2 regions of the Achromobacter sp. GW823-FHT04E03 genome follow, and region 2 is predicted to be linked to the other one. Evidence: riboswitches for the same ligand, from Rfam matches in the RefSeq annotation. Region 2 holds a riboswitch; the other holds the start of a gene.

Region 1 (16,070 bases), on a different contig from region 2:
AGCCATGAATGAAAAAATGTGCGTAGTCGGCGCCGGCCGCATGGGCGTGGGCATCACGCTGTCATACATCCATGCGGGACTGGACGTCACGCTGATAGACATCAAATCGCGCACGTCCGCCGAGCAGGCCGGGTACTTCGCCCGTGTGCGGGACGATCTGCGCCGCGAGCTCGGCATCCTGTGCAGGCTGGGCTTGCTCGACGCCGCGCAGGCGGAGGTTGCGCTGGCGCGCGTGCGCCTATGCACGCGCGAGGATGCGGAGGCAGACCTGCGGCAGGCGCGCGTGGTGTTCGAAGCCGTGCCTGAACGCCTGGACGCCAAGCGCGATGCCTTTGTATGGCTGGGAGCGGCCTGCGCGCCGGACAGCATCATCGCGTCCACCACGTCCACCTTTCTGGTCACCGAGCTGGCGGAACTGGTGCAAAACCGGCAGCGCTTCCTGAACGCGCACTGGCTCAACCCCGCCTACCTGATACCGCTGGTGGAAGTGAGCCGCGGCCCGCAGACCAGCGAGGCCGCGACGCAAGGGCTGCTGGCAGCGCTGCGCCTGGCGGGCAAGAAGCCCGTGCAGTGCGCCCCCGCCGCGGGCTACATCGTGCCCCGCATCCAGGCCCTGGCCATGAACGAAGCGGCCCGCATGGTGGAGGAAGGCGTGGCCAGCGCCGAAGACATCGACACGGCCGTGCGCCTGGGCTTCGGCCTGCGTTTTTCGGTTCTGGGGCTGCTGGAGTTCATCGACTGGGGCGGCGGCGACATCCTCTACTACGCCTCGCGCTACCTCGCCGATGCCATCGATCCGCGCTTCGCCTCGCCTGCGGTCATCGCCCGCAATATGGAACAAGGGCGCAACGGGCTGCGCGACGGCCAGGGCTTCTATGACTACGCCGGCATGGACGTGAATGCCTACAAGATGGAGCGGCTGGCGCAATTGTGCAAGCGCCTGGAAGTGATGGACCTGCTGCCCCGCTACGGCGCGGCGAGGCAGCCGCCCGCGCGATAGCGGGCCTATTGCTCCAGTTCGCCCAGGATCCGGTACGCCAGCCGGACCCTGGCCTCGTTGGGATAATTCCGGTTGGCCAGTATCACGATGCCCAGCTTCTTCGACGGCACGAACGCCACATAGCCGCCGAAGCCATTGGTCGAACCCGTCTTGTTGATCCACACGGTCTCCTGCGGCGGCAGCGGCGGGTTCAACGCCGCCACGGGCTGGCTCTGGCTGTTGTAGTTGCCGGCATTGGCCGTCAACAGCGCGTCCAGCGTTGCCGGATAGCGCAATTGCTCCCAGGCCAGGTCCTGGGTCATGTCGCCCAGCTGGTAATAACCGACGTGCGTCTGCGCGATTGCGCCGCGCAGTCCGGCATCCGCAAGGTTCAAGCCCATGTTCGCGTCGACGAAACGGATCAGGTCGCGTGCGCTGGTCTTCACGCCGTAGGCTTCGTCGGCCAGCACGCCCGGATTCACGCGCACGGGCGCATTCTGCTTGTTGTAGCCCTGCGCGTAGTCCGCCATCCTGGCGGCGGGCACGTCGATGTAGGTGCTGGTCAGGCCCAGCTTGGGAAACAGGTCCCGCTCCATGGCCGCCTTGAACGGCCGGTTCAGGCTCTTGGCCGCCACCATGCCCAGCATGCCGATACTGGGGTTGGCGTAGGTGCGATACGTGCCAGCGGCATGCTCGGGCTTCCAGGCCTTGAGATAGGCCATCAGCTGCGCCTGGTTCTTGATCGCGTCGGGCACCTGCAAGGGGAAGCCGCCGGTCGTGTGCGTCCCCAGGTTGATCAGGCTCAGCTTGGCGAAGTCGCTGCCGGCGAGCTCCGGCAGGTACTTGGCCGGACTGTCGCTCAAGGCCAGGCGGCCGCGCACCTGTGCATAGGCTGCCAGGGTTGCCGTGTAGGTCTTGCTGATGGAGCCGATCTCGTACAGCGTATCGCTGCCGGCAGGCCTGCCGGTCTGCCTGGACGCCACGCCATAGTTGTAGAAATGCTGTGTCCCGTTGCGGGTCACGGCGATCGACATGCCCGCAATGCCGTGTTCGCGCATGACGGCCTGGACCGCCTCGTCGACCTTGCGGTCCGTCTCTGCCTGGCCGGCCTGCGCCAGCGCGCAGCCTGCGGCCATCAGCGCAAACAATCCCGTGCGCAGCATGCTGTTCAAGCGCATTCTCGTCATTCCCTGTCGTGTCGGATCCGTGGCGCCGCGACGGCGGCGCGCATGCATCGTAGCGCGATGCGACGCCTTATTGGTACTAACCCTTGGTCTCATCCCAGGGGAATTTGGCTATTCTCGCCTCGTCGATCCAAAACCCCGCAGAAGAGACCTGCCCCCGCGGCAGGCGCCGACGGAGCAACCGCCCCGGAAACTCTCAGGCAAACAGGACTGCGCGGTCTAGACAATCTGGAGAGAGGCGCCAAGCGCGCCCACCGAAGGGGAACCCGCCGCCGTCTGCGCCGCGGGTGAAGCTCTCAGGTACAGAGACAGATGGGGTGCTGCGGCCGGGTGGCCGCGGCCACTCAATCTGGAGCCATCATGCCCCGCATCGCCATCATTGGCGCCGGTATCACCGGCGTCACGTCCGCCTATGCCTTGAGCAAACTGGGATATCACGTCACTGTCTATGACCGCCAGCGCTATCCGGCCATGGAGACCTCCTACGCCAACGGCGGCCAGTTGTCGGCCAGCAACGCCGAGGTCTGGAACAGCACCGCCACCATCATGAAAGGCCTGCGCTGGCTCGGCCGCCACAACGCCCCGCTGCTGCTCAATCCCCGCTTCAGCTGGCACAAGTACTCCTGGCTGGCGCAGTTCATCGGACAGATCCGCAACTACCGCCGCAACACGATCGAGACCACCCGGCTGGCCATCGCCGCGCGCCAGCATCTGTACGCCATGGCGGAAGAAGAAGGCATAGATTTCGACCTGGAGCGCCGCGGCATCCTGCACATCTACCACGACGCCGCCAGCTTCGAGACCGCGCGCCGCGCCAATGCCCTGCTGCAGGAAGGCGGGCTGGAGCGCTACGCGGTGTCGCCCGAGGAAGCGCGCAGCATCGAGCCCACGCTGCAAACCGCCTGCCATGGCGGCTTCTACACGCCTTCGGACGCCACCGGCGACATCCACAAGTTCACCAGCGGCCTGGCCCGCGCCTGCGCACGCCGCGGCGTGCGCTTCGCGCAGGACGCGGACATCCGCAACATCAGCCTGGACGGCGCGCCCTACGTGCTCGACGTCGTACGCGAAGGCGGCACGCGCCGCGAACAGCACGAGGCCGACGCCATCGTCGTCTGCGCCGGCGCCGTCAGCCGGCAGTTCGCCAGGCAGCTGGGCGACACGCTCAACATCTACCCGGTCAAGGGCTACTCCATCAGCGTGCATCTGGACGACGCCGCCAGCCAGGCGGCCGCGCCGCGCGTCAGCCTGCTGGACGAAGCCGCCAAGATCGTCACCAGCCGCCTGGGCGACCGCTTCCGCGTGGCCGGCACGGCGGAGTTCAATGGCTTCAACATGGACATCCGCGCGGAGCGCGTGCAGCCCCTGGTGGACTGGACCCGCAAGCACTTCCCCGGCATCCGCACCTCTCGCGTGGTGCCGTGGTGCGGGCTGCGCCCCATGACTCCAAGCATGATGCCCCGCGTGGGCCCAGGCAGGCGGCCCGGCGTGTTTTACAACACGGGGCATGGGCACCTGGGCTGGACCTTGTCGGCAGCGACGGCGCAGATGCTGGCGGCGAGCGTGAGGGAGGGGGTGGGCGAGGCATGAGTCGAGGGCCGCGCGACGCATCGCGCGGCCCGCAAAAAAAACCAGTCGGTTGGTATCTGTCGCCCTCGCCTCATACCAAAGGCCAATGGATTTCCGGCCAAAACCCGCCTACTGTTTCGCAACATGAAAATCCAGAAAACATCTGGATTGAAAACAAGCCGCCACAACCAGTACAGCCTTCCGCCTACGGCCGTGAAAATCTTGCGCAGATAATTATTCCACTTGGGGGAGTGCAATGAAACCAACCACGGCGAAGGCCAAAGCCACCCTCGCGGCACTTGTTCTTACTTTTCTTTCCAGCTGCTCCATAAACATAGTATCCAACTACGACGAAGCATTGGATAAAGGAGCAATGGATCTCGTCTCTATGACCGCAAGTATTTTCGGAAAACTGCGGCAGTGCGCAATCAAGGGGAAAGGGGTCTGCGCAGATCCGAGTACGACATACGCCCCTGAAAATTACTCCGAGATAAGAAACAAGCTTGATGTCATGATCGTACGGTCTACCGCCGACGCACGAAACAAGGGAACAACCACCCAATTATATCGGGCCGGCCAAGCACTCTTACTCGACCCTCCTTTGCCGCTCGAAGACTCCGCAACAGCAGAGGCTCAAGGCGAAAGGGAATTCACGCAGCCCTTTTCACCGCTCAATTCGCTTGAAGGCAGAAACTCCCGCAACACTCCCCTAGACCTTCAAACCATACAACTGGCCCAACAATTAATAAATATTCATTTCCGAGCAATAATGACTACACAGAGCGCGAGAAAGGCAGGTGAGAAAGCCGAATTAAAATAACAGGGAGACAATAAATGAACTGGACAAAAGTACTTGAGGATATGCTGACCGCCGCCGAAAAATCTGCTGGCGGCGCCTGGGCAAAGCTGGAGAGCTACGCTGAACAGGAGTTTCAGACGCTAGTTGGCGTTGCCTCCAAGATTCAAAAGCGCCAGGCCGAAAAAACCATAACGGAGGTAAACGCCCATTTCTTAATGGATCAATACCGGCTGGCCGCAAAAGCAGTTCTTTTTGCCATTGTGGATCTCTCGAATATCGTCATCCAAAACTCATGGAACGCGGCAATGGCTGTATTGAGGAAGGCCATTTCCAGTGCCATTGGCTGGCCATTGCTCGCCTGAGGCCGACGCGTCAAGCGAATGGTACGGCTGGGGATTACATTCGGAAAGCTCCGGTACCGCGACCGAATTCCACGTTTCTCTTGAGAGACCCCCAATGGAAACCGTTACTGGCGAACCAAAAACAGCCCTCGACGAGTCCGTCAATGCAGGCCGGAAGCCGGCCAGGCGTAAAACGCGCTACCAGATGGTGCAGACGATCGTAGTGATCATGTTTGGCGCTGCTATTCCAGCCTTGCTGCTGGGACTCGCAGCGGTTGGACTGACCGATCTTCAGAGAACGCTCAATCCAACCGCAGGTGAATTTGTCACAACATTTGAGGCAACACAAAATGCGGTATCCCGGGCTTCGGATCCCAATTCGTATGTTCTGGCAGCATTTGTGTTCTCAGAGCATTCAAATAAGACCGTAATCACTACAAAAACCCGACTCAAAATCGGAGTGATGCAAATTGGATTTGCCGTAATGAGCGTTGGCGTCATGTTTCTTCTGCTTGGCATCAAAGACGGCGGTTTCGATGCCGCCTTGGCGGCAACCGATTTGAAATTCGATTTCAAGACAGGCTCAACAGGACTAGCCACATTCGTCATCGGTGCCTTGATGGCAGCAGCCGGCGGGTTGCTCAAAAATGATTACTCCACCGTTGGCGTGCCGTCTTTTTCAGCGGAGAGCGGAGCCTATTCGACCGTGGATTTCCGCTCAATCCTGAATGACTGCAAAGTGCTACCGGAAGATCAGATAGCCACGTGTTTTGTGAAGAGCCTCGAATAATCACTGGACGCCTGCAATGAAAATCCCTCCTCTATTTCTTGCGCTGAATTTGCTCATACCTTCTTGGGCCAATGCGGAGCTTGTGTGCCCGCCAGACGACACCCCCGCCATCAACAATGCATGCCGCGACGGTTCGATCCCGAGGTCGAAAAGGCCGAGCCCTGACGTAGAAGGGCAGCCGAGTAAAAAGAAGCCTATCTCAACCAATCCAGGTTTACCAACGAGCCCCGGCACGATTGGCGGCAGCGGCGGCTCCGGCACCAGCAGTCACCAACGACCGGATATTCCGACCACGAAAATGCAACCATCGGGAAAGGTCAAGTAATACTCCGCATGGAAAATTCGACACCATCGTATGGCACTGATTTAAAAGTCCGCGGAGCCCCATTGGGCGAATTACCATGCCGCCGCATCGTCCCGTTTCACGCCGGCGCGACCTCCTTCTGTTTTTGATCGTTCGCCGAGCCATCCGCAAAAACTCCCGCTCCCGACGCCCCCAACTGTCCGCACATAGCGTTACCCTTACACACTTCCCCATCCTTCACCACCAGCAAGATCCGCTCCGGATCCACCAGCAACGACAGATCCTTCAGCGGATCCCCATCGACCATGACCACGTCCGCCAGATAGCCAGGACGCAGCATGCCCAATTCGTGCGGACGTTGCATGATCTCGCCGCCCAACCGGGTGGCGGACACGAGCGCTTCGGTCGGGGTCATGCCGATGTAGTCCACGAAGTACTGGAGGTCGCGGGCGTTGGTGCCGTGGGGCATCCAGGCAAAACCGTAGTCGCCGCCGGGCAGGATGCGGATGCCGCGCTTGTGCATCTTGCGCAGCGACTCCGAGGCGATTTCCAACTCGCGCTTGTAGCCCATCTGTTCGGCGATGGCGGGCGTGATGCCGTACTCGGACGCGTTGAAGGCGGTGCGGATCAGCCAGCCTATGCCGGGCGCAACGAAATGGCGGTCCTTGTTGGCTTCCAGCATGTCGAGCGCCTCTTCGTCGGCGAAGCTGGCGTGGTAGATCATCTCGATGCCATGGCGCACGCATTGCTTGACTGACTCGCTGGAGCGCGCGTGCGCCGCGACCCGCTTGCCATAGCGCTTGGCCTCGTTCGCCAGCATGGCGATCTCGTCTTCGGCGAAGGGCGACATCTCGGCCGGCAGGCCGGCGATGTACTCGCCCGACAGGTTGATCTTCAGGTGGTCGACGCCGTACTTGATGAAGGTGCGCGCCGAGCGCCGGATCTCTTCGGGGCCACAGCACACGCTGCCGAAGCTCAGTTCGTCGAACGGCATGTGCGGCAGCGAGTTGTCGCCCAGCGCGCCTATGGTGGTGATCTCCTGGCTGCCCGCCAGGTAGCGCGGCCCCGGGCATTCGCCGGCATTGATGGCATTGCGCAGCACCACGTCCAGGCGCGGCTTGGCCGCGGCCGCGCCGATGGCCGAGGTCCAGCCCATTTCCAGATAGCGTTTGGCCACGTGCACGCACCAGAGTATGTGCTCTTCCGGCGGCATGAACTGGATCGCGGCCAGCGTGGGCTGGTCGTTCCAGGAAAAATGCGTATGCGCTTCCGTCATGCCCGGCATCAGGAAGCGGCCGCGCCCATCGATGATGCGCGCGCCCTCCCGGCTCACCTGCTCGGGCGTGCGCGCGACCTGCGAAATGCGCGCGCCGTCGATCAGCACCTCGCCTTGAAAAGGCAGCTTGCCGCTGCCATCGAAGATGACGACGTTGGTAATGGCAATTCTGGACATGACAGGTCTCCTCCGGCCCGCGTTTGGGGCCGATTTCTTATGTTGAAACGCCAGGAAAACGTGGCTTAGCGCAGCGCCGCGTGGAACTCCCGCAGGGCCTCGGTGCAGGCCTGGGGCTTTTCGTAGGTGGTCCAGTGGCCGCATCCGTCCAGCACGATGCGGCGGCTGCCTGGCATGCGCGCGGCCAGGGCCTCGACATTGCCGGGCGGCGCCACGCCGTCCTGATCGCCGGTGACCAGCAGGGCCGGCGCGCCGATAGTCTCGACGGCGGCCGGCTGCGCATCCGCCAGCGCCTCGCAGCTCTGCGCATAGCCTTGCGGCGGTTGGCGCATCACGCTCTCGCGCACGAGCGCCAGCACGGCGGGTTGATCCTGCTTGGTCTGGGCGCTGGTCGCGCCTTTGACGATGGCGTCGGCGATCTCCTGCATGGCCGCGTCGCCGCCGCGCGCCAGCTCCGCACGCGCGCGGATGCCGGGCCGGCCCGCGTCGGGCGGAGCGGCCAGCGGGCCGAACAGGGCCAGCGACTTGACCCTGCCCGGATGCGCCACGGCAAGATGCTGGGCCACGACGGTTCCGAGCGAATGGGCGGCGACATGCGCCACATCGATATCCAATGCGTCCAGCAGTCCGACCAACGCGTCCACGTAGGTAGCGATGGACAGGCGCTTTTCGCCCAGCGGCGAACGAGCGCTGCCCGGTAGATCAGGACGGATCACGCGGAAACCGTCGAAGGCGCCCATGACGGGCGTCCAGGTATTCGAGGAACCGCCCAGGCCGTGTATGCACAACAGTGCCGGCCCCTCGCCGTCGATTTCCACGGCCATGCCGTTGACGTGTTGCGTGCTCATGCTGCCGCCTCCCTTTATCTGAACAGTCGCTGTTTGCATCGGCACCGCGCCGGCAATTTTTCAGGACTGTATCGGCGCAGGCGGTGGCGCGCTTATCGCTGCGTGCGCGGACTTATCGCAGAGTCAGATTTTGTGCCTAGTGAATACACCTAGCGCGGACAAACGCGTAAACGCCCATAAAATTCCCTGAGCGCCGCACCCGCCCGCACGCAGGCCCAGGCTTGCGCGACGAGGCGATAAGAAAAACGGGAGACAGACATGCAGGAGACCTACGCCTTGCACGAAGGCGCGTTCGGCCGCGCCGTTGTGCTGGAACTGCGCGACGACCTGATCGCGCACGCGCATGCGGAAGTGCAGCTGGCCCTGTGGCTGGGCGGCGCGCGCGTGCTGGGGCATGTCGGCCAGACTCCGGTCCCCTACAGCGAACACCTGGCGCTAGGCACCAATACGTACGAATCGCACGACGCCAGGCTGCTCGAACGGTCGGGCCCGGCCATCTTCCTGGTGCTCTACATCGCCAAGCCCTGGCTGGACGAACGGCGGGCCGCCACGGGGCGGCCATTCCACTTCGCCGCGCCGGGCGTGCCCATCGACGCGGCGGTGCGCCAGGGCTGTTGGCGCTTGCTGGACAAGATCGTGGCGCCGCAGGACCACCCCGGCGCGGACCTGGATGCCGAAGTCGAGGCCTTGCTGCAAGCGGCAATCGAATCGTCGATCGAACCGGAGCGCCCACGCAACCAGATGCCCGCGACGCCGGCGCTGGACCGCCGGCTGCGCGCGGCGATCGCCTACATGCGCGAGCACGCCCATGAACCCATCACGGCCGAAGAAGTCGCCAGCCGCGTGGGCCTGTCGCGCGGCCATTTCTTCGCGCTGTTCCGCGATCAGCTCAACACCACGCCGCAAGTTTTCTGGAGCGCCGTGCGCGTCGAAGAAGCCGTGCGCCTGCTGGTACACCAGGAGCAGCCCCTGACCTCCGTAGCGCTGGACCTGGGCTTCTCCACGCCCGGCAATTTCTCCCGCTTCTTCCGCGAGCACATGGGCGTTTCGCCGTCGCGTTTCAGGCGCGCGGCGACGGGCGCCGCGCAGCATCTGCTGACCGGGGTTTCCTGAGCCGCTGGCCGGCCGGACACTGCCCTGCCCGCGCCTAGGCGGTTGCGGCAGGCGCGCGCAGCCGCAAATCCACGGCGTCCTGGCCCGGACGATCGCGGTTGAAATGCGCCCCGCGGCTTTCACCCCGCGCACTCGCCGCCCGCACGATGAGATCAGCCGCCAGAGCCAGGTTGCGCAGCTCCAGCAGTTCCAGGCTCAAGCCCTCGCGCAACAGCCGCGCTTCCGTCTGTGCTCGCAGCGGACCAATGAAGGCCGCCGCACGCGCCAGCGATGCATCGCTGCGCAGCACGCCCACGTCCCGGCTCATCAGTTGTCGCAGGTCGCGCCGCAGCCGCGCCAGATCGGGCGACGCCGGCACGGCGATTGCGTCGGGTGCCGGAGTTCTGCGGGAAACATCGGCCCGCTTCTGCCCGAGTATGTCTTGCGCCGCAGCCCGCCCCGTCACCACGCATTCCAGCAACGAATTGCTGGCCAGGCGGTTGGCGCCATGCAGCCCGGTGCAGGCGGCCTCGCCCACCGCGTACAGGCCGGGCAGGTTGCTGCGCCCGGCCATGTCGGCGGCGATGCCGCCGCAGGTGTAATGCGCGGCGGGCGCAACCGGGATGGAAGCCGTCGTGATGTCGATGCCCAGCGCCAGGCAGCGCGCCTGGATGGTGGGAAAGTGTTCCCGCAGGAATTGCGGCGATTGGTGGCTGATGTCCAGCTGCACGCATTCCAACCCATGGCGTTCCATTTCGCCCTGGATCGCGCGGGCCACGATGTCGCGCGGCGCCAGTTCGGCGCGCGCATCGTGCGCCGGCATGAAGCGCGCGCCGTTGGGCAGGCGTAGCACACCGCCCTCGCCGCGCACGGCCTCGGAGATGAGGAATCCGCCCGCCTGCGCGTGGTGCAGGCCGGTAGGATGGAATTGCGTGAACTCCATGTTGGCGATCTGGCAGCCCGCGCGCGAGGCCATGGCGATGCCGTCGCCGGTCGCGGCCGGCGGCGCGGTCGTCGTCTGGTATGCCTGCCCCGCGCCGCCCGTGGCCAGCACGACATGGCCGGCCGTTGCGTCGAAGATCCGCCCGCTGCGCAGGTCCAGCAGGCGCACGCCGCGGCAGCGCGCCGCGGCCGTACCCGCGGCGCCGTCCAGAATCAGGTCCACGGCGCAATGCGCCTGCAGCAGCGTGATGCCGGATTGCCGCCGCACTCGGTCCTCCAGCGCCGCGACGATGGCGCTGCCGGTCGCGTCCGCCGCGTGCGCGATGCGGCGCAGGCCGTGCCCGCCTTCGCGCGTCAGATGCAAGCCGCCTTGCTCCAGCGTGAACGCGACGCCCTGCTCCTGCAGCCAGACGATCGCGCCGCAGGCCCGGGAGATGATGTGCCGCGTGGCCGGCAAGTCGCACAGGCCTGCGCCCGCGACCAGGGTGTCGCTGACATGCGCCTCGATGCTGTCGTCCGCGCCCAGCGGCGCGGCGATGCCGCCCTGGGCGCGGTTGCTGGCGCTGTCGCGCAACTCGCCCTTCGACACGAGGGCGACCCGCCTGCGCGGGGCCAGCTCCAGCGCCGCAGCCATGCCGGCCAGGCCACTGCCGATGATGATGACGTCGAATTCCATGAGCGGACCTCCGGTAGTCCTTAGGCCGGCCCGACGCTGGCGTACAGCGCTGTGTCGCGTGCGAAGTCGCCGCTGGCCTGCACGCGGCGCTTGCGTTGTTCCGCGAAGTCCAGCATGCGGTCGATCGGCGCCTTGGCGCGCAGGCCCAGCGCGGGGTCCAGCGTGATCTCGTTGCGGCCGTGCTCCAGTGTCTCGGCAAGGTTGCCCAAGGCGTTCATCGCCATCCAGGGGCAATGCGCGCAGCTCTTGCAGCTGGCGCTGTTGCCCGCGGTGGGCGCGGCCAGGAAGGTCTTGCCGGGCGCCTGCGCGCGCATCTTGTGCAGGATGCCCTGGTCGGTCGCGACGATCAGCAGCCCGGCGTCGAACTTGCGCGCGGCCTCGATCAGCTGGGTGGTCGAGCCCACCACGTCCGCCTGCGCCAGCACCGCCGCGGGAGATTCCGGATGCGCCAGCACCTTGGCCTGGGGATGCTCGGCGCGCAGCAGCTCCAGTTCGGTGCCCTTGAACTCGTCATGCACCAGGCAGGACCCCTGCCACAGCAGCATGTCGGCGCCGGTCTGGCGTTGCACGTAGTCGCCCAGATGGCGGTCCGGCGCCCAAAGGATTTTCTCGCCGCGCGCATGCAGGTCGGCGATCACGTCGAGCGCGATCGACGAGGTGACGACCCAGTCCGCGCGCGCCTTCACCTCCGCGCTGGTATTGGCGTAGACCACCACCGTCCGGTCCGGATGGGCATCGCACCAGGCGGCGAAATCGGCGGCCGGACAGCCCAGGTCCAACGAGCAGGTGGCGTCCAGGTCCGGCATCAGGATGCGCTTGTCCGGGCTCAAGATCTTGGCGGTCTCGCCCATGAAGCGCACGCCGGCCACCACCAGCATGCGGGCCTCGTGGTCGCGGCCGAAGCGAGCCATTTCCAGCGAGTCGCCGACGCAGCCGCCGGTCTGTTCGGCCAGCTCCTGCAACTCCGCATCGACGTAATAGTGGGCGACCAGCACGGCGCGTTCACGCGCCAGCAGTTCGCGTATGCGCGCCACGCAGGCGGCGCGTTCATTGGCTGGCAAGGGTTCGGGCACGCGGGCCCAGGCCTGGCCGACGGCGCTGGGGCAGCTAGTCGTGGCAGGCAGATCGAATTCGACGTACCGGCGGTTGGGGGTGTCCATGGACGCGTCTCCTCGCGAAATATTATGCTCATATTGAGCATTTAATGGTCAAAAAAAGAGCACGGTTTATGCTAGTGTTGAGCATAAACCGTGTCAACGTCTCTTTTGTTACGCCGCCGCGCGCCTGCGCCGCGGCCCGTTAGGCCTCAGATGAAGATCGAGCCGCGCAGGTACAACGCCGCCTGGCCGCTGATGATCACCCGGCCGTTATCCAGCACCTCGCATTGCAACTGGCCCTTGCGCGCCCCGCCCTGCTGCGCGCTCAGGCTGCGCTTGCCCAGGCGCTGGGCCCAGTACGGCGCCAGCGAGGTGTGCGCCGATCCGGTCACCGGATCCTCGTTCACGCCCACCCGCGGCCCGAACCAGCGCGTCACGAAATCGAATTGCGCCGACGGCGCCGTCACCGCCACGCCGCGCGTCTCGAAAGCCGCCAGCGCGGCGAAGTCCGGCTTCAAGGCATCGATCCGCGTTTCATCGTCGATCACAACGAGATAGTCGTCCGTCTTGTAGAACGCCTGCGCGCCCGGCAGGCCCAGCGCCTGCAGCAGACCCGGCGGGATCTCCTGCGCTTCGGGCCGCTTGGCCGGAAAATCCATCGCCAGCCGGTCGCTTGCACGGCGCACCTGCAGTTCGCCGCTGCGCGTGGCAAAGCGCAGCACGTCTTCCGTTGCGCCCAGCTGTTCGAACAGCACCCAGGCCGACGCCAGCGTGGCATGGCCGCACAGGTCCACCTCCACCGCGGGCGTGAACCAGCGCAGCTCGTAGACATCGCCCTTGCGCACGAAGTAGGCGGTTTCGGACAGGTTGTTTTCTTCCGCGATGCGTTGCAGCGTTTCGTCCGGCAGCCATGCCTGCAGCGGCACGACCGCCGCCGGATTGCCGCCAAAGGGCGCGGCGGTGAAAGCGTCTACCTGATAGATGTCGAGTTGCGGCATGGCGGATCCTGGTTGATGGCTGAGGTTACGCGTCGGAACGCAAGCCGGCATTTTCCTATGAAAACGCCGGCTCCGGCCGTGGCGGCCCGCCCGCTACACCGTCCGCACGAACAGGCCGCGCAGCTTGCTCCAGAAATCCCCGCCCAGCACGAAGAAGCTGGCGATCAGCATGATGTCTCCGACCAGCTGGGCCTGCCACAGATTGGGCCGCAGGCCCGGCCACATTTCGTCGATGTAGGGTTCCAGCACCGAGGTCAGGATGGGCAGGAAGAACATGACCAGGCCGATGGCATGGCGCACGGGGCCGACCTTCTGCACGGGCGCCAGCTTCTTGGCATGGCCGAACACGATGGACTTCAGCCGCTGAAAGCCTTCCTTGCCCATGACGGCGATGCAGCTCAGCAGCAGCACCTTGTTGGCGATGAAGATGGTGCCGGTCAGCGCGGCGATGCGCGGGCCTGGCACGTCCAGGTAGCCCGCCACCGGGATGAGGAACCACAGGGCGAAGGCGATGATGAACAAACCTATCCCGCATTTGAAGCGCCAGCCCGCTGCGGGCGCGGGTTGGACCGGTTCGTCTGGCAATGGCATGGCTGCCTCCTGGTCAAGCGTTTGAGGGGACTGCGGTTGAGGGATTCGCTCCAGGCTTCGGGCTGCCCGACGCCCGCGATTCGAGCAGGCGCAGCATCAGGCAGGCGTAGAGCGTGACGCCGATGAACAAGCCCATGCGCACCGCGAACGCGGTATAGACGTCCTTGCCGGCGGCGCTGTCCTGCACCGACTGGCCCAGCAGGATGATGAGCGTCACCAGCGTGTTCAGCCAGAAGCTGGGCGGATGGCGGGTCGGACTCAGCGGGTAGAGCTTGCGCGCGGCGATGAGGCCGAACAGCAGCATCCAGAGAAAGAACATCCAGAGGTTCACGAACAGGCTGAGGGCGCACCAGAAAGCCACTGCCAGCGCGCCGCCCAGCAGGGTCGAGCCCAGCAGTTCGCGGGCCGCGCCCTGCGCGGCGGTGACGCAGCTCTGCCGCCCCAGGCTGACCGATTTCAGGATGATGGGCATGTAGCCCAGCGGGTCGGTCAGCGCCAGCAGGAACGCCGGCATCACAACGAGCGAGGCGCGCAAGGCCAGGCGGCTGGCCTGGTCGGGCGGCAGCACGGGCGCCGCCGGCGGCGCGGGCGCGGCCGCAGGCTCGGGAAACAGCAGGTGGCAGCCGCCCAACACCAGGACCGCGACCAGCAACCCTTTGCCCAGCGCCTCGATCACCAGGGAAGCCAAGGCGAAGTCGACGGTGCCGGCGGCGGAGATCATGGTCAGCCCGATGATGAGGAAGGTCGACAACAGTCCATTGCCGCCGCGCAGCCCGTGGCGGAAAGCGAAAAAAAGGCAAAGCGCGATGAGCAGCACGCCGCTAAAGGGGTAGTAGCGCAGCAAGGGACTCAGCAGCAATCCGATCGCGGTGGTAAGAAGCGCCATCAGCATCAGGCCCAGCCCGCTCTTGAACGAGAGGGGCCGGTTCATCGACGCCAGCAACATGACGCCCAGCACCGGCGCGACCATGGCGATGGGCAGGTCCAGGCCATAGCTGATGGCCGTGCAGAAAGCCGCGCCCGCGCCCACACGCAGCGCGCGGCGTCCGCGAGGATCGGGATCAGTACGCATAGGAAAGCCAGCTCATCAGCCGCATGTACGCGCGGCCCAGCAGGTTGAGCGGATTGCCGGAACTGGGAAACGCCATGACCTCGGCCTGGCCGCCCACGCGCACGCCGCTCAAGGCCGGCAGGTCGTCGCGATCGAATTCCACGATCACGGGAAAGCGCTGCGCGGGCCGCAGCCAGTCGCGGCTGTTCTGCACCGTGGGCAAGGCGCCGGGCGGCGTGCCCGGTCCCACATTGACGCCATACCCAACGCTGCGCACGCGGCCCTTGAAGATTTGCCCGGGCAGCGCGTCCAGGATGATGGACACCGGCGTGCCGGGCTCTACGTGGCCCAGGTTGTTCTCGGTCATTTCAGCGCTGATCCAGACGTCGTGGATCGCGATCAGCGTCATGACGGGGTTGCCGGCGGCCGCGAACTGCCCGGTGTCGGTGCGCAGGTCGGTGATCAGGCCCGCCGAACGCGCCCGCACCTGCGTGTTGGCCAGGTCCAGCTCGGCCTTTTCCAGGGCAGCGGCGGCGCTGCGCAGCTTGGCGTTGTCTTCCTCGCTGCCGCCTTCCTGTTCGCGCGCGCGCTGCACCTCGGCGCGCGCGGCCGCGACCTGGCTGATGGCCTGCGTCAGATTCGCCCGCGCGATTTCCAGCCGCCGCAGCGATACGGTGCCCTGGTCCTCGCGGTACAGCCGTTCGAGCCGCGTGCTGTCCTGGCGGGCCTTCAGCTCATTGGCCTGCGCCGCGCGCAAGGAAGCCTGTGCCGAATCGATGCCCGCCGTGCCGGCGCCGATCTGCCGGCGCGTGGACTCCAGGTCGGCGCGGGCGCGATCCACGGCGATGCGGTAGTGCTCCGGGTCGACGTCGAACAGCGTCGCGCCGGCCTCGACATCCTGGTTGTTGCGCACGTACACCCGCGTCACGCGCCCCGATACCTCGGAAGCCACCGGCACGACAAAGGCCTGCACCCGCGCCTGCTGCGTGTAAGGCGTATAGCGGTCGGCCAGCAGATACCAGGCCAGGCTCAGCACGATGAACAGAACCGTCCATCGGACGCCCTTTTTCGCGGGATCGGGCGCGGGGGCTGCGGCGGGCTGGGACGGCGAGTCACTCATCGGGTCGCACCTTTTGCGCGGACAGGGCAGTTGGGGAAGCAGGCGCCGGCTCGGATAGCAGATCGCCCCAATCGGTGCGCTGCCGCATCTGTTCGCGGGTCGCCGGGTCGAGCACCGGTTCCGCGCTATACCAGCCGCCACCCATCGCCTTGTACAGGGCGATGAGGTCGCTTACGGCGCCGCCCCGGTTCACGACGTAGGCGTCCTGCTGGACGGCCAGCGCCTGCTGCGCGTCC
Region 2 (16,070 bases):
ATCACGGACCTGCACCTGGACGTGAACTGGCGCGCCCTGGGCGACCGTCTGCTGCACGTGCGCGATGTATCGGCGGGCTCGGTTTACATCGGCCTGACCGCAACACCCGAGACGGCGCCTGCCGAGGACGACGGCGAGCCTTTCTCCTTGCCCGAACTGCCGGTGGACATCGCTATCGACCGGGTGGCGCTGGGCGACTTCCAGTTGGACCAGGACGGCGAACCCTTGCCCGTGACCCTGGGCAATCTGGACGCCACCTTCGCCGCGGGCAAGCAGGGCGCGCAGTTGCGCATCGCCAGCCTGCGGGTGGGCCACGAGGCTGCGCAGGCGGACATCTCCGGGCAGGCCGAACTGCAAGGCATGGCCGATCCCTGGCCGTTCGCCGCTCGCCTGGACGTGACCGCGCGCGGGACCGGCTCCGATTCCCCGCTGTGCGAAGCCGACAAGCTGAGTGGCGTGTATGAGCGTCAGGCGGGCGCTGCCAAGAAGCCTGAGCCCAAGCCTGGCGCCAAGGCCGACCCCAAGGATGAATCCAAAGCCGGGGCCAGGACAGATCCCAAGGCGACGCCTTCCGAGCCGCCCCGGCCCGCCTGCCAGGTGGTGCTGCGCGCCGATGCCGCCGGTTCCCTGGATGGTATCCAGGCCAAGCTGGAGGGCGAGGGCTCCGGCCTGCTGCTGGACCTGACCGCCGACCTTGCGCCGCGCACGGCGCTGGTGCTGCGCAGCGCCCGGGCGCAGGCGCAACTGCCTGACAAATCGACCCTGGCCGCGCAGCTAGACCTGCAATCCGATAGCACGCAAGGGACGGGCCGCGACCGCATCGCGGGCACGATAAGCGCCCAGCGCCTGGATTTGTCGCCCTGGCTGGGCAAGGATGTTCCGCCTGCGGTCCTGACCGTGCGCGGCGACGTCCAAGCCGACATCGAGAACCTGAGCCAGCTACGCCACGCCGCGGTCGATCTGCGCTTCGAAGAGGGCACGCGCTGGAACAAGCAGCCCCTGACTGGCGCGCTCAAGGCCCAGGTGGATATCGCCGCAGCGACCAATAGCGCGGAATCCGCCGCCGTGCCGAACGGTGCCGCCTTGCCCGAGGCCGATCCTCTGGCCGGGCTGCGCATCCACGGCCTGGACGTGGACCTGAAGCTGGGCCGCAACCGGGTCCAGGCCAGGGGCGAGCTGGACGCCAAGGACGGCGCGCTGTTGCTGGACGCCCAGGCGCCCCAGCTCGACGCGTTCTGGCCGGGCGTCCCCGGCGGCGCGGAATTGAAGGGCAAGCTGGCGGGCACGCTGGCTGCGCACCGCGGCGAGCTCGCGGCCGGCTACACGCCGCCCAAGCCGCGCCCGGGCGTGCTGGGCGAGGCGCCCGCCAAGGCCAACATCGTCTTTGCCGGTTCCTGGGGCAAGGGGCCGGCCGGCACGCCCGACGCAGCCCTGCCGGGATGGCGCGGCACGTTCTCGAGGCTGACGGCAGAGACCGCCGGCTTCACCGTGGCCGTGGACCGTCCGGTTACGTTGGCTTTCGTGCCTTCCGCCGTGGAACCGCAATGGCAGTGGCAGGTGGGGCAGACGGCGCTGAGCCTGACCCTGCCTGGCAAGGAGCGCGTGGTCCTGGCGCACCAGGGTTCGCGGGGGGGCGGCAAGCGTTGGGAAACGGCGGGCAAGGCCGACAACCTGGTGATCACGGCCGCCATGGCGCGCCAGGTGATAGGCGCCTTCGATCCCGAGGCCGCGGCCAAGCTGGGCAAGCGGCCCGGCCGCGTGAACGCGATGGTGCCCGAGGGCCAGCGCCGCATCGCGCTGGACGTCTTGTGGGACCTGAAGTTCGACGGCCGGCTGGGCGGCCGCGCGCGCATCGCGCGCCGCGAGGGCGACCTGCTGATACCGGGCGATCCTCCCATCCCGCTGGGACTGAAGGCGCTGGTGCTGGACCTGACCGCCACGCCGACCTCCGCCAACGCCAGCCGCCTGGACGCCAAGGTCAATCTGGCCACCGACAAGATGGGCCTCATCAACGGCACCGGCACCGCCGTGTTGGTGGTGGACGCCAAGGGCGGCATGGCGCTGGACCCGCGCCAGCCGCTGCGCGCCAAGCTGGACGCGGATATCGCCGACCTGGCCTGGGTTGGCCTGTTCGTGGGCGACTCGATGGAAGTCGGCGGCACGGTCAAGGCCAATCTGGAAGCCCAGGGCACCCTGGCGGGCAAATGGTCGGCCAGCGGCAGCATCCGCGGCGACAAGCTGCGCGTGGTGCGCATCGACGACGGCGTGCGGCTGATCGACGGCACCTTGTCCGCGCGCCTGGACGGCGACCGGGTGGTGCTGGAAAGCCTGCGCTTCCCGGCCTCGTTGCGGGTGATGCCGGCCGAATGGCGCACCAAGGAATGGATCACCACCAATCCCGAGGCAAAGGGCGGCTACGCCGAAGCCAAGGGGCAGTGGAATTTCATCGATGGCGGCGGCGATATCCGGCTGACCCTGTACCGCTTCCCGGCGCTGCAGCGTTCGGACCGCTACGCCATGGTGTCCGGGGTCATCGACGTGAAGGCGGCCATGCCGCGCATCGACATCGTGGGCGACCTGAAGGCGGACGCCGGCTGGTTCAGCCTGGAAATCCTGCAGGGCGTGCCGTCGCTGGACGATGACGTCAAGGTGCGCCGGCCCGGCGATGACCCTGGCACCGTCTCCACGCCGCTGCAGACCAGCATGAACCTGAAGTTCGACATGGGGCCGCGCTTCTACATCACCGGCATGGGACTGGACGCCGGCCTGCTGGGCTCCATTCAGATCATGCTGAACGATGGACGCCTGACCGGCGTGGGCGCGCTGCGCACCCGTGGCGGCGGCATCGAAGCCTACGGCCAGAAGCTGCGCCTGAGCCGCGGCACGCTGACCTTCCAGGGCCGTCTGGACAACCCCTTGCTGGATATCGAGGCGCTGCGCACGGGCGAACAGGTCGAGGCGGGCGTCAAGGTGGTCGGCACGGCGCAGCGGCCGCGCATCGACCTGGTGTCGTACCCGGACGTCAGCGACGTGGAAAAGCTGTCCTGGCTGCTGCTCGGCCGCGGCCCCGACGAAAGCGGCGGCGACGCGGCGCTGCTGATGTCGGTGGGTACCGCGCTGCTGGGCGGCGGGCAGCCGTTCTACAAGCAGTTCGGCCTGGACGACGTCAGCATCAAGACGGGCAACATCGGCAGCTCCGGCAGCATCCTGCCGGACCGCACGGTGGCCGGCGACGTCAACCGGGACAGCGACAGCCAGCTGGCCACGCAATTCCTGGTGGCCAGCAAGACCTTCGCCAACGGCATCACCCTGAGCGTGGAACAGGCGCTGGCGGGCAGCGATACCGTCGGCCGCGCCAGCTACAGGCTGGCGCGCGGCTTGTCGGTGGACCTGAAGGGCGGGGCGGTCAACGGCATCGCGCTGGTCTACCGGACCTTCTGGGGGAACTGAGGCGGAACCGGGCGGCACGGTCCCGCCCGGCCCCTCGCCGGTGGCGCATCCGCACTCGGGATAAAATGGCGTCCATTCCATTCCCTAGCACCATTCCCACCATGAGCATCAAAAGCGACCGCTGGATCCGCCGCCAGGCCGAAGCCGGCATGATCGAACCCTTCGAAGCAGGGCAGGTCCGCACGGCCAATGGCGGGCGTATCGTCAGCTACGGCACCAGCAGCTACGGCTACGACGTGCGCTGCGCGGACGAGTTCAAGATCTTCACCAACATCAATTCCACCATCGTCGATCCGAAGAACTTCGACGAAGGCTCGTTCGTGGATTTCAAGGGCGACGTCTGCATCATCCCGCCCAATTCCTTCGCGCTGGCCCGCACGGTCGAGTACTTCCGCATCCCGCGCAGCGTCCTGACGGTTTGCCTGGGCAAGAGCACCTATGCGCGCTGCGGCATCATCGTCAACGTCACGCCGCTGGAACCCGAATGGGAAGGCCACGTGACGCTGGAGTTCTCGAACACCACGCCGCTGCCGGCCAAGATCTACGCGGGCGAAGGCTGCGCGCAGATGCTGTTCCTGGAAAGCGACGAAGTCTGCGAGACCTCTTACCGCGATCGCGGCGGCAAGTACCAGGGCCAGCGCGGCGTGACCCTGCCGCGCACCTGAAGTCTCAGTCCGCGCGCCGCGGCGCCGGACGCAGGTAGTCGATATCCCACTCGCTTTCGCCCGTCTGCACGAACCCGTGCTGGCGGTAGAAGCGGTTGGAATCGCTGTCGCGCAGCGCGCCCAGGCTTACCGCCAGCCCCAGGCGGTCGGCCTCCTGCAGGATCTTGCGCATGACCTGTCCGCCTAGCCCCGAACCCTGCGCGGCGGGGCGGATGTACAGATGATCCAGGCGCAAGCCGTCACCCTCCGGGCGCAGCGCGTAAAACCCGATCCGCTGGCCATCTTGCTCGATGGACCAGGTGTGTTCCGGCCGGAATGTGCTGCGCAGCCGCGAGCGCGCGCGTTCAGGATCGAAGCGCCCCAGGCGCTCCAGGCTTTCGCGCATGGCTTCGATGCGCAGCGCCAGCAGGTCTTCGAAATCCGCTTCCGAGACCGGGGCGTATTGCAGCTGCGGCGTGGACAGCTCATCGTAGCCCCGGCCCAGGAACTGCAGGATGCAGATACCGTGACCGTAGGGATCGCTCAGGTGGGCGATGCGGCCCCAGTTGTGCGAGACGGCCGGGTCTTCCAGGCGCGCGCCAGCGGCCACCGCCTGTGCGACCGCGCGGTCCGCGTCCTCCACCACCACGTCCAGATGCACCGGCGTCCAGTGCCGCGCATAGTCGCGCGGCTGGCGCGTGGCGCCGGCGGCAGGCGTACCCGCCGCCTTTTCCAGCAGATAGATGGGCGCCTCGGCCCCTGCCATCTCGGCCACCGTCGGTCCTATCCGGCGTCGCAGTGCCAGGCCGAACGCGCGTTGATAGAAGTCGATGGCGTGTTCGAGATCGGGCACGTCGATGTTGACCAGGATGTGCATTGTGGGGCCGTCTGCTGAGTGAAGAAAAAAACATATCATGGCCGCGGCGCGCGGTGTTACTTGCAAATCCGCTAAAGAACATCGCGGCCGCGTCCGTAAATGACAGTACATGTGTTTGCCGATTTGGCGACGTCATCTCCGCAAGCGTAAAAAAGCCCCGACCCGTGCGTTACCCCCATATCCCCTGGCTGCCTTTGTTGTTCTATCCTGCGCTGCCGGTGGCCGCTGCGGTGGGGCTGCTGCTGTGGCGCGAATGGCCGCCGGCCTTGACGCAGATCGTGCCGTTCGTGCCTTGGGTGATGGCGCTGATCGGCGTTGCCGTGTGCCTGATGTACCAGCGCGCACAGACCATGGTGCTGATGCTCAGCGTGCTGGCCGCCACGGCGGCCTGGCCGGCGCTGGCCACGGAAGCGCCCTGGGCCGTCGGACCGGCGCTGGCGTGGTGGTCCCTGGCCTACACCATCAACGCCCTGTGGTCCGAGCGCTCCAGCATGTTGCTGGACCTGGCCGCCCGCATCGGCATGATCGCCGCCGGCGCGGCGGCGATTGCGCTGGCCGGCAAGGACGGCGTGAACGATCTGCTTGGCATGCTCTCCGTGCAGGGCAGGTTGGCCCACCTGAGCGTGCCGATCGAAGGATTGATCGCCTTGCTGGCCACGGGCCTGACGCTGACCCTGCTGTTGCTGCGCTATGGGCGTCCGCAGCAGGCGGGGCAGTGGCTAGGATTCGTGTGCATGGCGTGGGCCTTGCCGCGCGGGGCGGAGCATCCCGTCGAACTGGCGCTGATGTCTACCGCCGCGCTGACGGCCCTGTGCATCTCGCTGGCCCACGAAGGTTTCCACATGGCGTTTCGCGACGAGCTGACCGGCCTGCCGGGCCGGCGCGCGCTGAACGAGCGTCTGCAGCGCATGGGGCGCGTCTATACGCTGGCGATGGCCGACGTCGACAACTTCAAGGCTTTCAACGACACCCACGGGCATGACGTAGGCGACCAGGTCCTGCGCATGGTGGCGGCGCAGTTGCGGCGCGTGCCGGGCGGCGGCCGGGCCTACCGCTACGGCGGCGAGGAATTCACGCTGGTGTTCCCGGGCAAGACCGCGGCGGAAAGCATGCCGCACCTGGAAAGCGTCAGGCGCTCCATCGAGGCCTACCAGATGCGCCTGCGCGACAAGCCGGTGCGCCCCAAGGCCGACCAGATCGGCCTGCGCCGCCGCGGCGGGCGCGACGCGCGCAATGCGCGGCCGCTGCGGGTGACGGTCAGCATAGGCGTAGCCGAACGCAGCGACTCCCTGCGCGCGCCCGACGCGGTGATCAAGGCGGCGGATCAGGCGCTCTACAAAGCCAAGGACGAAGGCCGCAATCTGGTGCGGGCGTTCAGCACGCGGCGCCGGACTGGCGCGGCCTGATGCCGCGCCGCTACTTGCCGGCCAGCGGCAGCGCCATCAGCGCTTCGTCGTAGAGTTCGCCGTTCACGCATAGCGCTTCGCGCTCGCGCCCGTATTCGGCAAAGCCCAGGCTTAGATACAGCGCGGTGGCCGCCTGATTGTTGGCGGTCACGCTCAGCTGCACCTGGCGGATGCCGCGCATGCCCGAGGCATGGGCGATCGCCGCCTGCATCAGTTGCCGGGCCAGGCCCTGACCGCGCTGCGCCGGCGCCACGTACATGCTCCAGATGTGCGCTTTGTGGCGCATCTTCAGTTTGCGCTGGCGGCCCACGCCGACCATGCCGGCCAGGACCCCGCCGCAGAACGCGCCAAACATTGCGCTGTCGTCCGAAGGCTGGATCCAGCCGCGGATATCCTCCAATGTCAGCGTGTGTTCCTCTTCGTAACTCGATCCGAACGATTCAGGGGTTTCCACCAGGGCGTCCAGGCGCAATTGGCGCAGCGGCGCCGCGTCGGCGGGAACAAGGCGTCGGACGGTGATCGGGGACATGGTCGGCAAGTGTTGGGAATAGGGAACGTTCGGCGGTGGATTCGCCAGTATAGGGGGACGCGCTGCCTATAATGGTCCTAACGCCGCTTGCGGTTTTCACAAAGGAGCCAATGATGTTCGGTTTCCTCAAGACAAACCAGGACGCCAAGCGCGACGAAGTCCAGGAAGAGTTCGTGGCGCGCGTGGCGGGTGCTGCGCAGGACTTCGTCCAGGCAGCCGGCTCGGCTGGCGCCGTGCTGGATTACACGCCATCCAGCGTCCATGCGCTGGACGAAGCGCTGGAGGCCGCCCATCTCGGGACCTTGCCTCTCACTCCCATGCAGACCGTCGGCGCCGCCGCCTACCTCTACGAGGTGGGACGCCGCGCGTATGGCGGCCTCTACGAAGTGTGCGATGACGAGGACCCAGTGGTGCTGGTCTGCGGCGAGCCCGATTCCGAGGTCTGCTTCGGCGCCATCGCCAAGGTCGAAAGGCGCATCCGTTACGGCTCCGCCGAGGCCATCCCACCTTATTTCGAACAGTTCCTGATGGCCTTGCAGGCGGGCGAGGCCCGCACCATCCGCTAGCGTCCCGGCGCTTCGGGCGCCCGGTTTGCTTCCCCGTGCGGCCCGGCTCTCTGTGCTGAAAACGTCCGCTTTTGGCGCGATGACAACGGCCGTCCGGGCCATTCCGGGATTTCCCTTAGGGCTGTAAGAAAAACAGCCCTACAATTCGGCCATTCCCGCCGCCCTGGCGGGTGCTCGCGCCGTCTGTCATCAGGCGGATTTTTACTAGAAGTACACTCGCGCCGCGTTACGCGTCCGAACCCGCCTTGCCCCCAGGAGCGCCTGCATGAAATTCCGCTTCCCCATTTTCATCATCGACGAAGACTACCGTTCCGAGAACGCGTCCGGTCTGGGTATCCGCGCCTTGTCCGCGGCGATCGAGGCCGAGGGCGTCGAGGTGATCGGGGTGACCAGTTACGGCGATCTGAGCTCGTTCGCCCAGCAGCAGAGCCGGGCCAGCGCCTTCATCCTGTCGATCGACGACGAAGAGTTCGACGTGGATTCGCCCGAGGACGTGGCCAGCGCCATCAAGAACCTGCGCGCCTTCATCGGCGAGCTGCGTTTCCGCAATGCCGACATCCCCATCTACCTGTACGGCGAGACGCGCACGTCCGAGCACATCCCCAACGACATCCTGCGCGAGCTGCACGGCTTCATCCACATGTTCGAGGACACCCCCGAATTCGTGGCGCGCCACATCATCCGCGAAGCCCGCAGCTACGTCGACAGCCTGCCGCCGCCGTTCTTTCGTGAACTGGTCAAGTACGCGCAGGACGGCTCGTACTCCTGGCACTGCCCCGGCCACTCCGGCGGCGTGGCGTTCCTGAAGAGCCCGGTGGGCCAGATGTTCCACCAGTTCTTCGGCGAGAACATGCTGCGCGCAGACGTCTGCAACGCCGTGGACGAACTGGGCCAGCTGCTGGACCACACCGGTCCCGTGGCCGAATCCGAACTGAACGCCGCGCGCATCTTCCACGCCGACCACTGTTTCTTCGTGACCAACGGCACCTCCACCTCCAACAAGGTGGTGTGGCATGCCAACGTGGCCGCGGGCGACGTGGTGGTGGTGGACCGCAACTGCCACAAGTCGATCCTGCACGCCATCACGATGACGGGCGCGATTCCGGTGTTCCTGCGCCCCACGCGCAACCACCTGGGCATCATCGGTCCGATTCCGCTGGAAGAATTCCACCCGGACAACATCCGCAAGAAGATCGAGGCCAACCCCTTCGCGCGCGAAGCGGTGAACAAGAACCCGCGCATCCTGACGCTGACGCAGAGCACCTACGACGGCGTCATCTACAACGTCGAAATGATCAAGAAGCAGCTGGGGAGCTACGTCGACACGCTGCACTTCGACGAAGCCTGGCTGCCGCACGCGTCGTTCCACGAGTACTACCAGGACATGCACGCCATCGGCCAGGACCGTCCGCGCAGCCAGGACGCGATGGTGTTCGCCACCCACTCCACGCACAAGCTGCTGGCCGGCATTTCGCAGGCCTCGCAGATCATCGTGCAGGAGTCCGAGACCCGCAAGCTGGACCGCAACGTCTTCAACGAAGCCTACCTGATGCACACGTCCACCTCGCCCCAGTACGCGATCATCGCGTCCTGCGACGTGGCCGCCGCCATGATGGAGCCGCCGGGAGGCACCGCGCTGGTCGAGGAAAGCATCCGCGAAGCCCTGGACTTCCGTCGCGCCATGCGCAAGGTGGAATCCGAATTCGGCAAGAACGACTGGTGGTTCAAGGTCTGGGGGCCGAACCGCCTGGTTTCGGAAGGCATCGGCAACCGCGACGAATGGATCCTGGAGTCCAACGACCACTGGCATGGCTTCGGCGAAATGGCCGAAGGCTTCAACATGCTGGACCCGATCAAGGCCACCATCATCACCCCGGGCCTGGATATGTCGGGCAGCTTCGGCGAAACCGGCATTCCCGCCGCGCTGGTCTCCAAGTACCTGACCGAGCACGGCGTGGTGGTCGAGAAGACCGGCCTGTATTCGTTCTTCATCCTGTTCACCATCGGCATCACCAAGGGCCGCTGGAACACGCTGCTGACCGCCTTGCAGCAATTCAAGGACGACTACGACCGCAACCAGCCGCTGTGGCGCATCCTGCCGGAATTCTGCCGCGACCATCGCCGCTACGAGCGCATGGGCCTGCGCGACTTGTGCCAGGAGATCCACGAAGCCTATCGCGCGCGTGACGTGGCCCGCCTGACCACCGAGATGTACCTGAGCGACATGGTGCCGGCCCTCAAGCCGTCGGATGCCTTCGCCCGCATGGCGCACCGCGAGGTCGAGCGCGTCGACATCGACAAGCTCGAAGGCCGCGTCACCGGCGTGCTGCTGACCCCGTATCCTCCGGGCATCCCGCTCTTGATCCCGGGCGAACGCTTCAACCGCACCATCGTCCAGTACCTGCAGTTCGCGCGCGAGTTCAACCAGCGCTTCCCGGGCTTCGAAACCTACATCCACGGCCTGGCCGACGAAGTGGGTCCGGATGGCGAAAAGCGCTATTACGTCGACTGCCTGATCGAAGACTGATGTTCGATGTAGCAGTACTCGGCGCCGGCGCCGCGGGCATGATGTGTGCCGCGGTCGCCGGCCAGCGCGGCTTGCGCGTGGTGCTGGTCGACCACGCCGAGCGCCTGGCGGAGAAGATCCGCATTTCCGGTGGCGGCCGCTGCAACTTCACCAATATCGGCGCCGGCCCCGCCAACTTCCTCTCCGACAATCCGCATTTCTGCCGTTCGGCCTTGGCCGGTTACACGCCGCAGGATTTCCTGGCGCTGATGAAGCGCCACCACATCGCCTGGCATGAGAAGCATCGCGGCCAGCTGTTCTGCGACGATTCCAGCGAATCCATCATCGAAATGCTGCGCGCGGAGTGCGACGCGGGCAGGGTGCAGTGGCGCATGGGATGCTCGGTGGCCGAGATCGGCCATGGCGAGCAGGGTTACGAGCTGCACACCAGCCAGGGCACGATCCGCGCCGCGAAACTGGTGATCGCGACCGGCGGCATGGCCATTCCCCAACTGGGCGCCACCGATTTTGGCCTGAAGATCGCGCGGCAGTTCGGCCTGAAGGTCGTGGAACCGCGTCCCGCCCTGGTGCCGCTGACCTTCGATGCCGAGCAGTGGCGGTCCCTTTCCGAATTGTCCGGCGTGGCGCTGGAGGTCAATCTGCACACGGGGCAGGGCAAGGCGCGCGGCGAGTTTCTCGAGGACCTGCTCTTTACCCATCGCGGCCTGTCCGGACCTGCCATTCTGCAGATCTCCAGCTACTGGAAACCTGGGGAGCCCATCGTGATCGATCTGGCGCCTGGCCGCGATCTGGCGGAAGAACTGCTGGCGTCGAAGTCGGGCAACCGGCAGCAGCTGCATACCGTCCTGGCGGGCCTCTGGCCCAAGCGCCTGGCCGACCGCTGGCTGCACCTGGCGGAGCAGGGCGGCAAGCCGGGCCTGGCGGCGCTGCGCCCGGCCGACGCGCCGGACAAGACCTTGCGCACGCTGGCCCAGGACATCCATCAATGGAGCCTGGTGCCCAGCGGCACGGCCGGCTACAAGAAGGCCGAAGTCATGCGCGGCGGCGTGGACACGCGCGGGCTGGACCAGAAGTCCATGCAGGCCAAGACCGTCGCCGGCCTCTATTTCATCGGCGAAGCCGTGGACGTCACGGGCTGGCTGGGCGGCTACAACTTCCAGTGGGCCTGGGCTTCGGGCGTGGCCTGCGGCAAGGCGCTGTAGCGTCCTCTGGCGGGACAGGGCGCCGATAGGCCGGCGCTATGGCAGGTATTGGAAGCCTGCCATTGTTATATCAAATAAAAATACTTATCATTTATGTTTTCGATATTGATCCAAACCCTGAATCGGGGGGCGGATCCAACGGAGACATGCATGGCCTACACTCTTCCGCCCCTGCCGTATGCCTACGACGCCCTGGAACCTCACATCGACGCGATGACGATGGAGATCCACTACAGCAAGCACCATCAGACCTACGTCAACAGCCTGAACGCCGCGCTGGAAGGCGCGGGCATCGTCACCAACGAGCCGGTCGAGTCCCTGGTGGCGCGGCTGGAGCAGTTGCCCGAAGCCATCCGCGGCGCCGTGCGCAACCACGGCGGGGGCCACGCCAACCACAGCCTGTTCTGGTCGGTCATGTCGCCCGAGGGCGGGGGTGAGCCGGACGGCGCATTGGCAGCGGCCATCGAGTCCGAACTGGGCGGGCAGGCCGCCTTCCGCGACGCGTTCACCAAGGCTGCGCTGACCCGCTTCGGCAGCGGTTGGGCCTGGCTCTCGGTCACGCCGGCCGGCAAGCTTGCGGTGGAAAGCAGCGCCAACCAGGACAGCCCGCTGATGCACGGCAACACGCCCATTCTGGGGCTGGACGTGTGGGAGCACGCCTATTACCTGAAGTACCAGAACCGCAGGCCCGAGTACATCGGCGCCTTTTACAATGTCGTGAATTGGCCTGAAGTGGCGCGCCGCTACGCGGCAGCCCAGCGCTGAGCGCATCTCTCGCAAGGAGGGCAGCGGCACATGAATACCTTCAGCCGTCATCGCGTGCGGCCGGCGGCCACCAGCATCAGCGTGTGGACCCTGGCCGTATTGGTGGCATGCCTGGGCCTGCACCAGTTGTGGGCCTATCTGGACGTGCGCGCGCCGCACGTGGCCGATGCCCTCCTGGGCGGGCTGGTGGCCGCGGGCGCTACGGCCCTGGGTACTTTGCCCATCCTGTTTGCCCGGACCATCCCCCAGAAAATGCAGGACAGCATGTTCGGCTTCGGCGCCGGCGTGATGCTGGCCGCCAGCGCCTTCTCGCTGGTGGCGCCGGGCATCGCCGCGGGCCGCGACCTGGGCTATGGCCCCTGGGGCGCCGGCTTGACGGTGGGCGCGGCCGTACTGCTGGGGGCGGCGGTGCTGCTGCTCATGGACCGTACCCTGCCGCACGAACATTTCATCAAGGGCCGGGAAGGCATCGAGGCGCACCGCCTGCGCCGCACCTGGCTGTTCGTCTTCGCCATCACCCTGCACAACCTGCCGGAAGGCCTGGCCATAGGCGTGGGCTACGCGGGCAACGACGCCATGCGCGGCACCGCGCTGGCCACCGGCATTGCGATCCAGGACATTCCCGAGGGGCTGGTGGTGGCGGTGGCGCTGCTGGCGGCGGGCTATCAGCGCGCCTTCGCCGTGGCGCTGGGCATGCTGTCCGGGCTGGTCGAGCCGCTGGGCGCGGTGCTCGGCGCCGCAGTGGTCGGCTGGTCCGAGCCGCTTCTGCCCTGGGGCCTGGGTTTTGCCGCAGGCGCCATGCTGTTCGTGATCAGCCACGAGATCATCCCCGAATCGCACCGCAAGGGGCATGAGGTCTACGCGACCTGCGGCCTGATGCTGGGTTTCGTGCTGATGATGCTGCTGGACACGGCGCTGGGCTGAGCCGCCGCGGGCATTCCCTGGCCGCGGCTTTCGTTGTATGCTTGCGCCGCTGTCACGCATGTTGCGGGAGAGAGCGGCCTGTACGTCCGGCCGCCGCCGAAGGCGCAATTCGCCCGGAATCGCTCAGGTAACCCATACCGCCCATGCTTGCCCTGTCCCGGTTTTCTCACCGTGCGGACGCGGCAAAACAGTACTCTGGAGAGACCTGGCGCCGGCCCTGAACTAGGGACATAGCGAGCAGCCCAGGCGCCGAAGGTGCAAACCCGCCATGCGGGGCAACTCTCAGGCAAAAGGACAGAGGGGCGGAAGATTCAGCCGTTGTACAAGCGCACCCCGCTTGGCACCACTGGCATTCCGTAACCCTGGCAACACTGCCGCCCCGGAGTTTCCGCGCATGTCCGCAACCCTCAAACGCACCCCGCTGGCCGAAGAACACATCGCCTCTGGCGCCCGCATGGTCGACTTCGGCGGCTGGGACATGCCGCTGGCCTACGGTTCGCAGCTGGAAGAGCACCACGCCGTGCGCCAGGACGCCGGCATGTTCGACGTGTCGCACATGCTGAACGTCGACGTGGCCGGTCCCGACACGTTCGCCTTCCTGCAGCGCCTGGTCGCCAACGACGTGTCCAAGCTGACCGTGCCCGGCAAGGCGTTGTACAGCTGCATGCTGAACCCGCAAGGCGGCGTGATCGACGACCTGATCATCTATTTCTTCGCCGCCGACGAATGGCGCGTCGTGGTCAACGCAGGCACGGCCGACAAGGACGTCGCCTGGATGCAGCGCGTCAAGCAGGCTGGCCAGTTCGACGTTGCCATCACGCCGCGCCGCGATCTGGCCATGGTGGCCGTGCAAGGCCCCAACGCCCGCGCCAAGGTCTGGGCCGCGCGCCCGGCCTGGCAGGCCGCCAGCGAGCCGCTGACCCCCTTCGTGGCCGCCCGCGTGGGCGACGACACCCTGGTGGCCCGTACCGGCTACACCGGCGAGGACGGCTTTGAAATCGTGCTGCCGGCCGCCGAAGTCGTGCAGCTGTGGCGCGACCTGGTCGCCCAGGGCGTGCGTCCCTGCGGCCTGGGCGCGCGCGACACGCTGCGCCTGGAAGCCGGCATGAATCTGTACGGCCAGGACATGGACGAGCTGACCCAGCCCGACCAGGCCGGCCTGACCTGGACCGTGTCCCTGAAGAACGCCGAGCGCCGCTTCATCGGCCGCGACGCGCTGGAACAATTCGCCACCCCCGCCACCTTCATCGGCCTGAAGCTGCAAGAGCGCGGCGTGATGCGCGCGCACATGGCCGTGCGCACCAAGGAAGGCACGGGCGAACTCACCAGCGGCACCATGTCGCCTACGCTGGGCGTGTCGATCGGCTTTGCCCGTCTGCCTCAAGGCGTCAAGGCGGGCGACACGGTCGAGGTCGACATCCGCGGTAAGTGGGTGCCCGCCCTGGCCTGCAAATTGCCGTTCGTGCGTAACGGCAAAGCGGTCGAACACTCGTAAACTCGAAGCTTCGCGCGAGCCGCCGGCCCCTGGGGCGACGGCCGCCCGCGCGAGGCGCGCAACACCATTCATCTACCCGCATTCCCTCAGGAGTTCCCATGAGTCTGCCCACCGATCGCAAGTACACCGAGTCCCATGAATGGGTCAAAGCCGAAGGCGATGTGTTCGTCGTCGGCATCACCGATACCGCCCAGGATCAATTGGGCGACCTGGTCTTCGTTGGCGACGTGAAGGTCGGCGCCAAGCTGAACGCCGGTGAAACCGCTGGCGTGGTCGAATCGGTCAAGGCCGCTTCGGACATCTACGCTCCCGTGGCCGGCGAGATCGTCGCGTTCAACGAAGAGCTGGAAAACAATCCCAACCTGATCAACGAATCGGCCTTCACCGCCTGGATCTTCAAGATCAAGCCGGTCAACGCCGCCGACGCCGACAAGCTGCTCGACGCCGCCGGCTACGAAGCCGTCGCCAACGGCTAAGCCAGCCTGGCTGGAACGGGCGCAGGGCACCCGCCACGCGCCTGTTCCGCAAGATGCAATACCGTCCGTCCTCCGACGACACCCGCTATCCCGAGACCTCTCCATGTCGCGCGCCCTAGACACCCACACCGACTTCATTCCCCGCCACATCGGCCCTTCCGACGCCGACCAGGCCGCCATGCTTGCCGTCATCGGCAGCGCCAGCCTGGACGCCCTGATCGAAGAAGTCGTGCCGCCCAAGATCCGCAGCCAGGCCCCGCTGGCGCTGCCCGCCTCGCGCAGCGAAACCGACGTGCTGGCCGAACTGAAGCAGATCGCCGGCCGCAACAAGGTCTACCGCAGCTATATCGGCCAGGGGTACTACGGCACGCAGACGCCCAACGTGGTGTTGCGCAACATTCTTGAGAATCCCGCCTGGTACACGGCCTACACGCCCTACCAGCCCGAGATCTCGCAGGGCCGCCTCGAAGCCCTGCTGAACTACCAGACCATGGTCGCCGACCTGACCGGGCTGGACATCTCCAACGCCTCGCTGCTGGACGAAAGCACCGCCGCCGCCGAAGCCATGACGCTGGCGCGTCGCAGCGCGAAGTCGAAGAGCCCGGTGTTCTTCATTTCGCGCCACGTGCATCCCCAGACCATCGAAGTCGTGCGCACGCGCGCCGAAGGACTGGACATCGAAATCACCATCGGCGACGAGGCCGAAGGCCTGCCCGAGTGCTTCGGCGTGTTGCTGCAGTACCCGCACAGCACCGGCTCCGTCGCCGACTACCGCAAGCTGGCCGAAGCCGCGCATGCGCAGGGCGCCATCGTGGCCGTCGCGACTGACCTGCTGGCGCTGGCCCTGCTGGCCGCGCCCGGCGAATGGGGCGCGGATATCGCCATCGGTTCGGCCCAGCGCTTCGGCGTGCCGTTCGGTTTCGGCGGCCCGCATGCCGGCTTCATGGCCTGCAAGGACGCCTTCAAGCGCAACATGGCTGGCCGCCTGGTCGGCGTGTCCAAGGACGCGCAGGGCAACCCGGCCATGCGCCTGGCGCTGCAGACGCGCGAACAGCACATCCGCCGCGAAAAGGCCACCTCCAACATCTGCACCGCGCAAGTGCTGCTGGCCGTGATGGCTGGCATGTATGCCGTTTGGCACGGCCCGGCCGGCATCCGCCGCATCGCCGAACGCGTGCAGCGCAGCACCGCCATCCTGCGCGCCGAGCT

Evidence for each region. Region 2 has a riboswitch for glycine ahead of gcvT (glycine cleavage system aminomethyltransferase GcvT). Riboswitches for the same ligand answer to the same signal wherever they lie in the genome.
Region 1: another riboswitch for glycine. It lies ahead of AC1RHV_RS08380 (D-amino acid dehydrogenase); the one in region 2 lies ahead of gcvT (glycine cleavage system aminomethyltransferase GcvT).

Annotation. Positions count from the first base shown of each region.
Region 1 is NZ_JBXAIJ010000001.1:1,783,677-1,799,746, forward strand. Features, by position in the region: gene AC1RHV_RS08370 (3-hydroxybutyryl-CoA dehydrogenase) at 5-1,000, shown strand; gene ampC (class C beta-lactamase) at 1,006-2,166, opposite strand; glycine riboswitch at 2,295-2,386, shown strand; glycine riboswitch at 2,388-2,479, shown strand; gene AC1RHV_RS08380 (D-amino acid dehydrogenase) at 2,524-3,753, shown strand; gene AC1RHV_RS08385 (hypothetical protein) at 3,989-4,552, shown strand; gene AC1RHV_RS08390 (hypothetical protein) at 4,567-4,893, shown strand; gene AC1RHV_RS08395 (hypothetical protein) at 4,988-5,662, shown strand; gene AC1RHV_RS08400 (metal-dependent hydrolase family protein) at 6,085-7,419, opposite strand; gene AC1RHV_RS08405 (alpha/beta fold hydrolase) at 7,485-8,267, opposite strand; gene AC1RHV_RS08410 (helix-turn-helix domain-containing protein) at 8,526-9,380, shown strand; gene nadB (L-aspartate oxidase) at 9,415-10,977, opposite strand; gene nadA (quinolinate synthase NadA) at 10,998-12,137, opposite strand; gene AC1RHV_RS08425 (PhzF family phenazine biosynthesis protein) at 12,284-13,072, opposite strand; gene AC1RHV_RS08430 (transporter suffix domain-containing protein) at 13,166-13,663, opposite strand; gene AC1RHV_RS08435 (DUF2955 domain-containing protein) at 13,677-14,735, opposite strand; gene AC1RHV_RS08440 (HlyD family secretion protein) at 14,725-15,834, opposite strand; gene AC1RHV_RS08445 (efflux transporter outer membrane subunit) at 15,827-16,070, opposite strand, start outside.
Region 2 is NZ_JBXAIJ010000002.1:1,276,161-1,292,230, forward strand. Features, by position in the region: gene AC1RHV_RS17220 (translocation/assembly module TamB domain-containing protein) at 1-3,450, shown strand, start outside; gene dcd (dCTP deaminase) at 3,552-4,115, shown strand; gene AC1RHV_RS17230 (GNAT family N-acetyltransferase) at 4,120-4,971, opposite strand; gene AC1RHV_RS17235 (GGDEF domain-containing protein) at 5,136-6,377, shown strand; gene AC1RHV_RS17240 (GNAT family N-acetyltransferase) at 6,388-6,906, opposite strand; gene AC1RHV_RS17245 (hypothetical protein) at 7,020-7,472, shown strand; gene AC1RHV_RS17250 (arginine/lysine/ornithine decarboxylase) at 7,738-9,999, shown strand; gene AC1RHV_RS17255 (BaiN/RdsA family NAD(P)/FAD-dependent oxidoreductase) at 9,999-11,201, shown strand; gene AC1RHV_RS17260 (superoxide dismutase) at 11,352-11,966, shown strand; gene AC1RHV_RS17265 (ZIP family metal transporter) at 11,997-12,890, shown strand; glycine riboswitch at 12,945-13,040, shown strand; glycine riboswitch at 13,076-13,198, shown strand; gene gcvT (glycine cleavage system aminomethyltransferase GcvT) at 13,285-14,385, shown strand; gene gcvH (glycine cleavage system protein GcvH) at 14,484-14,861, shown strand; gene gcvP (aminomethyl-transferring glycine dehydrogenase) at 14,965-16,070, shown strand, end outside.